One region of the Knoellia sp. 3-2P3 genome, then DNA from elsewhere that is predicted to be linked to it. Evidence: predicted binding sites of a transcription regulator. Region 1 holds the regulator's gene; the other holds the start of a gene.
What was found. Region 1 encodes LexA, which represses DNA repair genes until DNA is damaged. Its sites were predicted from a motif close to TCGAACANNTGTTCGA; they were not measured.

Region 1 (3,469 bases):
TGCGCGCCCGACCCGCCGACGGCACGCTGGTCCGCGGCCTGCAGCGCCAGGAGGTCTACCGCATCGCCGGCGGCGCGCCCGTCTACGTGCACGCCTGGGCCAACATCGGCAGCGCCACGGTCCAGCCCACCGTCGGCATCGACATCGCGGCGATCGACCGGGCGGGGTCGGGTGGGCGGTGGAACCACCTGGCACACAAGCCGGTCGACAACTCCTACCTGCGCGGCACCAAGACCGGCTACGTCTACGTCATGAGCGGCGGCAGGGCGCTGCGGGTGACGACGTGGACCCAGGTCGGCGGCCAGAAGCCGACCACCTCCGTCGACCAGCTCGCGATCGACAAGGCCGGCACGACCGACCCCGTCAAGTGGTCACACATCGCCGACAAGGGCCTGCTCTGAGCCGACGCCTGTCCTGAACCGGGCTACCCCAGGGCGGGGACGACGAGGACCTGGCCGGCGTGCACCTGCGTGCTCGGCAGGTTGTTCGCCAGCTGCAGCTGCGCGACCGCCTCGGCGACCGGGAGGGCGGGCAGCTCGCGCGCGGCGACCTCCGAGAGGGTCTGGCCCTCGACGACGGTGACGGCGTGGTCGGCGACGGGCGCCGACGCGCCACCGGCGGAGCCGGCCAGCACCAGCGCGGTGACGGCGATCAGGACGGCCGCGACCATGAGGGTGATGACCAGCCGGCCGGCCCGGGTCAGGCGAAGCCCCCCGGCGACCGGAGTCGGGACCGCGTCGCCGGTTGGGACGAGGACCAGGCGCGGACGGGCAGGACGGGTCGGCACGCGGGTCGGTGTGGCCCCCAGGTCCCAGGCGACTGCTGCACTCATGGTCATTCCCCTCTCCCGACCCCGCGCCTGCGGGGCCCTGTTCTCCGAACGGGTGTTCGATCGAACGCTTGTACGATTTCTAGCACGCATGTTCGAACGGTTCAAGACACGCGTCGAACACATGTTTGGCAACTGTGTTCGAACTCCATACGCTGTGCCCATGCCTCGAAGCACATCAGAGGCCACCGACAGCCCACCCCCGCCGACCGGCTGACAGCCCGGTACACGGCACCTGACCTGCAGAAACGAGGAGCGGCATGTCCGACGACAACGTCAAGGAGCTGCCCGAGCGCGAGCGCGGCGACGGCCTCACCGTGCGCCAGCGCCGGGTGCTCGAGGTCATCCGCAACTCCGTGGACCGCCGCGGCTACCCGCCCAGCCTGCGCGAGATCGGGGAGGCGGTGGGGCTCACCAGCCCGAGCTCCGTGGCGCACCAGCTGGCCTCCCTGGAGCGCAAGGGCTTCCTGCGCCGCGACCCCAACCGCCCGCGGGCCATCGAGGTCGTCTCCCCCGACGCGCCGGCCGACATGCGGGGCTACCGGGGCGGGGCAGCCCCCGACGACGCCGACGCGACCTACGACGAGACCGGCATCAACGACCAGCGGCCCGAGGCGTCCTACGTGCCCGTGCTCGGCCAGATCGCGGCCGGTGTGCCGATCACGGCGGAGGAGTCCGTCGAGGACGTCTTCCCCCTGCCGAAGCAGATCGTCGGCGAGGGGCAGCTCTTCCTGCTCAAGGTGGTGGGCGACTCCATGGTGGACGCGGCCATCTGCGACGGCGACTGGGTGGTCGTGCGCCAGCAGCCGACCGCCGACAACGGCGACATCGTGGCCGCCATGCTCGACAACGAGGCCACCGTCAAGACGTTCAAGCGCAAGGACGGGAAGGTGTGGCTGCTGCCGCACAACCCGGCCTTCGAGCCGATCGACGGCGACCACGCCACGGTGCTCGGCAAGGTGACGGCCGTCCTGCGGCGCGTCTGACGTCGTCGGTCGCCGTCGGTCGGCGACCGACGTTCACGGTCGACGTCAGTCGCCGAAGACGTCGAGGTAGCGGCTCACCACCTCAGTGACGTCGTCAGTGGCCTCGGCCTCCTCCCACAGCTCCCACCACTCGTTCTCGTCGGGCCGCAGCGCCCGGTGGAGGGCCTGTGCCGCGAGCTCCTCGAGCTCCTCGTCGACCTCGAGGGGGTCGCTGTCGAGCCAGGGCGGCAGGTAGCGCTCCCCCACGACCGAGTCGGGGTCCTCGCTGCCGGCCACCACCGCGGCCGCGGCGACGGCCTCCGCCATCACGGGCGCGTCGATGTAGTCCTCCGTCGCGACGACGCGGCGCAGGGCGCCCCGCACCTTGGCCGGCCGCCCCTCGGGCTCGGTCTCCTCGAGGTCGTCCAGGAAGTCGAGTGCGTCGTCGTTCTCGAACGGTCCAGTTCGGACGCGTGCCATGACACCACCCCATCGTCACCTGCTCGCCGGTCCCACTGACGGCCTGACCTGAAGATGGTAGGACGCGGCCGCCGCCGGAGACAGACCTCGGACGCGACCCGGGTCCGCCAGGCTCAGGGAAGTCGCTGCCACCAGGCGGTGTCGACGTAGCGGCCGAGCTTGTGGCCGACCTCCCGGAGCACGCCGACCCGCTCGAACCCCAGCCTGCGATGCAGCGCCTCGCTGGCCTCGTTGGGCAGCGCCACCACGGCCAGGACGGTGTGCACGCCTGCCGCGTCGAGGCGCTCGAGCAGCTCGGCGTAGAGCGCCCTGCCGAGTCCGCGCCCGCGGGCAGCCGAGGCGAGGTAGACGGAGGTCTCGCGCGTCCCGGCATACGCGGGGCGGGACCGGAAGGGGCCGGAGTACGCAAAGCCCACCACGTCGGCGCCGTCCTCGACGACGAGGAAGACGTCGCCGGGGACCTCCGGTGCCAGGCGGTGGGCGAAGTGGTCGGGGCCCCTCGGAAGGGTGTCGAACGTGCCCACCCCGCCCTCGACCTCGGCGTTGTAGATGGCGGCCACGGTGGCCAGGTCGTCCTCGCGGGCGGGGCGGATCTGCGTCACAGGGGCGATGCTAGGTCCATGGAGTCGCAGGGCGGCCGGGGGCCGCAGACGTGGGACGAGCGGTATGCCGCGGCCGAGCGGGTCTGGAGCGCCGGGCCGAACCGCGAGGTGGAGGCCGTGGTCGCCGGCTGGCCGCCGGGGCGGGCGCTCGACCTCGGTGCCGGCGAGGGCAGGCACGCCCTCTGGCTCGCCGAGCGCGGCTGGCAGGTCACGGCGGTGGACTTCTCCGCGGTCGGCATCGACCGTGGGAGGCAGGAGGCCGCCCGCCGGTCACTGGACGTCGAGTGGGTGGTGGCCGACGTCACCGAGTGGCAGCCTGCGCCGGGCACCCTCTTCGACCTCGTGCTCGTGGCCTACCTGCACATCCCCCAGGACGTCTTCTCGCGCCTCGGGCAGTGGCTCGCCCCCGGCGGGGCACTGGTCGTCGTGGGGCACTCCCTGCGCAACCTCACCGAGGGTGTCGAAGGTCCACAGGACCCGAGCATCCTGCACACGACCGACCAGCTGCGCGCCGCCTCGGACGGACTCGAGGTCCAGCGCTGCGAAGAGGTGCTCCGCCCCACCGACGCCGGTGACGCGATCGACGTGGTGCT
Region 2 (3,469 bases), on a different contig from region 1:
CGGCGAAGGCCATCGACGACGGGTAGCCCTTGCGGGCGAGCATGCCTGCGAGCCGCCGGGTCTGGACGGCGGCGTCGAGGCCGTGCAGCGTCCTGAGCTTCTTCTCGACCAGGGCGCGCGCTCGCTCCCGCTCCTCCTCCGGGTCGATCTCGGCGAGGGTGGCCTGCGCCGTCTCCGGGTCGACACCCTTCGTGCGCAGCTCGCGGGCGAGGGCTCGCGCGGCCAGCCCCCGGCCAGCCTGTTGGGACCGCACGAGCATCGCCGCGTAGGCCCCGTCGTCGACGAGGCCGACCTCGGCCATCCGGTCGAGCACGGCCTCGGCCACGTCGTCGGGGCAGTTGCGCTGGCGGAGCTTGTCCCTCAGCTGCTGGCGGCTCCTCGGCGCCATGGCGAGCTGGCGGAGCACGATCTGCCGCGCCACGTCGTAGGGGTCCGGTTCGTCGTCTCGCCCCTGGAGGTCCTGTTCGGGATCCGGTGGCGTGGCGCGGCGACGGCGGCGCCTGGCCGGCCCGGCCGACCCCGGCGCGGTGCCTTCGGGAGGGTCGGACGTCGCGGCCAGGGCAGCCTCGAGGGCAGCCCTGGCCGCGTCCTGTCGCTCGCTCATGGAGGTGGTCCGTGGCGCGGGGTCGATCAGAAGTCGACCGGGACCTCGGCCACCGGCTCAGCCGGCTTGTCGACCTGCGGGCCGATGCCGAGCTTCTCCTTGATCTTCTTCTCGATCTCGTCTGCGAGGTCGGGGTTGTCCTTGAGGAACGTGCGGGCGTTCTCCTTGCCCTGCCCGAGCTGGTCTCCCTCGTAGGTGTACCAGGCGCCGGCCTTGCGGACGAAGCCGTGCTCCACGCCCATGTCGATCAGGCCACCCTCGCGGGAGATGCCATGCCCGTAGAGGATGTCGAACTCGGCCTGCTTGAAGGGCGGGGAGACCTTGTTCTTGACGACCTTGACGCGGGTGCGGTTGCCGACCGGCTCGCTGCCGTCCTTGAGGGTCTCGATGCGGCGCACGTCGAGGCGGACCGACGCGTAGAACTTCAGCGCCTTGCCACCCGTGGTGGTCTCGGGCGAGCCGAACATCACGCCGATCTTCTCGCGCAGCTGGTTGATGAAGATCGCGGTCGTGCCGGTGGTGTTCAGCGCACCGGTGAGCTTGCGCAGGGCCTGGGACATCAGGCGGGCCTGCAGGCCGACGTGGCTGTCTCCCATCTCGCCCTCGATCTCGGCGCGCGGCACCAGGGCGGCAACGGAGTCGATGACGATGATGTCGAGGGCGCCCGAGCGGATCAGCATGTCGGCGATCTCGAGGGCCTGTTCACCGGTGTCGGGCTGGCTCACCAGGAGCGAGTCGGTGTCGACGCCCAGCTTCTTGGCGTACTCGGGGTCGAGGGCGTGCTCGGCGTCGATGAACGCGGCGATGCCGCCCTTGCGCTGGGCGTTGGCCACGGCGTGCAGCGCCACGGTCGTCTTGCCGGAGGACTCCGGGCCGTAGATCTCGACGACGCGGCCGCGCGGCAGGCCGCCGATGCCGAGGGCGACGTCGAGGGAGATCGACCCGGTGGGGATGACCTCGATGGGCGGGCGGATGTCGTCGCCGAGCCGCATCACGGCACCCTTGCCGTGGTTCTTCTCGATCTGGCCCATCGTGGTCTCGAGGGCCTTGAGCTTCATGTCCTGGCTGTTGCCTGCGTTGGAGGCGGCCTGGTTCGGGCGAGCCATCGCCACACCTGCTTTCTGTTCGTCGAGTCGGGCGCGCCTGCCTTCGACCCGCACCAGTTCGTGTCGTCGATCTGCTGTCGGGTCAGACGCTAGGAGCCAGCACCGACAGCCGAACCAGCGCCGACCAAAGCGGTGGACGGTGTGACTGCGGAAGTGCTCCTGTGGACGAATCTAGCCGAACACGTGTTCGAAGTCTGCAGGCGCGCCGCGACACGCCGCAGGAGTGCCTCAGCGGCCTGCGCGCCGCATCGGCGTGTGCGGGATGCCGTCCTCGACGAAGCCCCGGCCGCTGGGTTCGAAGCCGAAGCGCAGGTACCAGTCGACGAGGTGGGACTGCGCGTCGAGCGCCACCTCGCGCTCCCCCGCGACCTGCAGCGCACGCTCCACCAGCGCGGCGGCCAGCCCCTCGCCCCGGTGCGCCTCCCGCGTGGCCACGCGGCCGATGCGCAGGCGGCTCCCGTCGTCGAGCAGCCTCAGCGTCGCCACCGGCTCGCCGCCCCGCTCGACCCACAGGTGCCGGGTGAGCGGCTCGGTGTCACGGCCGTCGAGGTCGAGGTAGGGGCAGTCCTGCTCGACCACGAAGACCTCCGAGCGCAGGGCCCACAGCCGGTATGCCGTGTCCGACGGCAGCTCGGCGAAGGTCGCCACCCGCACCTCGTGGGTCACCTCACCAGCCATGCGTCCCCGGGCCTCCCTTGAAGGGGCCGACGACCTTGGAGGTGACCCAGCCGCCGTAGAACCCGCCCGGCTGGGGCACGACCCGCTCCTCGTCGACGAAGCAGGCGTCGACGAGCGCGGGCATGACCGCGAGGTAGCCGGCGATGGGCAGGAAGGGCGCGGTCGGCTGCGGGTACCACCAGACCGCCCGTCGCGCGACGGCGTCACCGGAGACGAGGTCGCCGTAGGCAGCCTCGCCCTTCCACTCGCACACCGTCGACCCGGGCACCGGGCGCACCGAGCCCGGCAGGAAGCCGTGGGGCGGCAGGTAGTAGGTGGGCGGGTGGCTCGTCTCGAGCACCCGGTAACCCTCGGTGGTCTCGGCGACGACCCGCCCTCCGAGCACGACCCGCAGGCGGGCGGTGGTGCGCTCGAGCCGCGGGGGCCTCGGGTAGTCCCACACCGACTCCTGGCCCGGGCCGGGGACGAGGGGCTGGGGTCGACTCACCCCGCCAGCCTAGGCGGCCCGCGAGGCGCCCACGCCCGGGGCCGTCACGGCATACCGCCCTGTTGTGACCGTCGCCGCACGGCGACGGTCACGAGAGGAGCAGCTTCTCCAGCCGCCGGGCGGTGCCGACCACGCCGAGCCCACCGAGCGCCACGAGGTAGAGGACGTGCCACAGGACGCCGGGGTCGACCTCCCCGAGCATGAGCGCCCGCTCGAGCGCGACGCCGTGGTAGAGCGGCGTCGCCTGCACGAGCCACTGCAGCGAGGGCGGGTAGGTGGACAGCGGGAAGAAGGTGGCCGAGAAGAGGAACATCGGCTGGATGGCCAGCGTGATGTAGTCGAAGTCGACCCAGGAGCGCATGAACGTGGTGGCGAACATGCCCACGGCGGCGAACGCGAAGCCGATGAAGACCGCGGCCGGCAGGGCCAGCAGGGCCCACCACGACTGCACCGCCCCGGCCAGCAGGGCGACGAGCAGGAACAGGGCCGAGTAGATGCCGCCGCGCATCAGCGACCAGGAGATCTCGCCGACGGCGATGTCGCGCGGCCCCATCGGCGTGGCCAGCACCGAGTCGTAGAGCCGGGCGTAGCGCA

Region 2: a site for LexA is predicted at 1,886-1,901, ahead of recA (recombinase RecA). Genes of this name have one in related genera too.

Annotation. Positions count from the first base shown of each region.
Region 1 covers NZ_JARGZE010000002.1:914,159-917,627, forward strand. The annotation lists gene P0Y31_RS09715 (CHAP domain-containing protein) at 1-401, shown strand, start outside; gene P0Y31_RS09720 (LysM peptidoglycan-binding domain-containing protein) at 425-832, opposite strand; gene lexA (transcriptional repressor LexA) at 1,090-1,815, shown strand; gene P0Y31_RS09730 (DUF4259 domain-containing protein) at 1,861-2,274, opposite strand; gene P0Y31_RS09735 (GNAT family N-acetyltransferase) at 2,388-2,876, opposite strand; gene P0Y31_RS09740 (class I SAM-dependent methyltransferase) at 2,895-3,469, shown strand, end outside.
Region 2 covers NZ_JARGZE010000003.1:86,758-90,226, forward strand. The annotation lists gene P0Y31_RS10575 (regulatory protein RecX) at 1-604, opposite strand, end outside; gene recA (recombinase RecA) at 631-1,662, opposite strand; gene P0Y31_RS10585 (GNAT family N-acetyltransferase) at 1,939-2,388, opposite strand; gene P0Y31_RS10590 (DUF427 domain-containing protein) at 2,378-2,875, opposite strand; gene P0Y31_RS10595 (ABC transporter permease) at 2,964-3,469, opposite strand, start outside.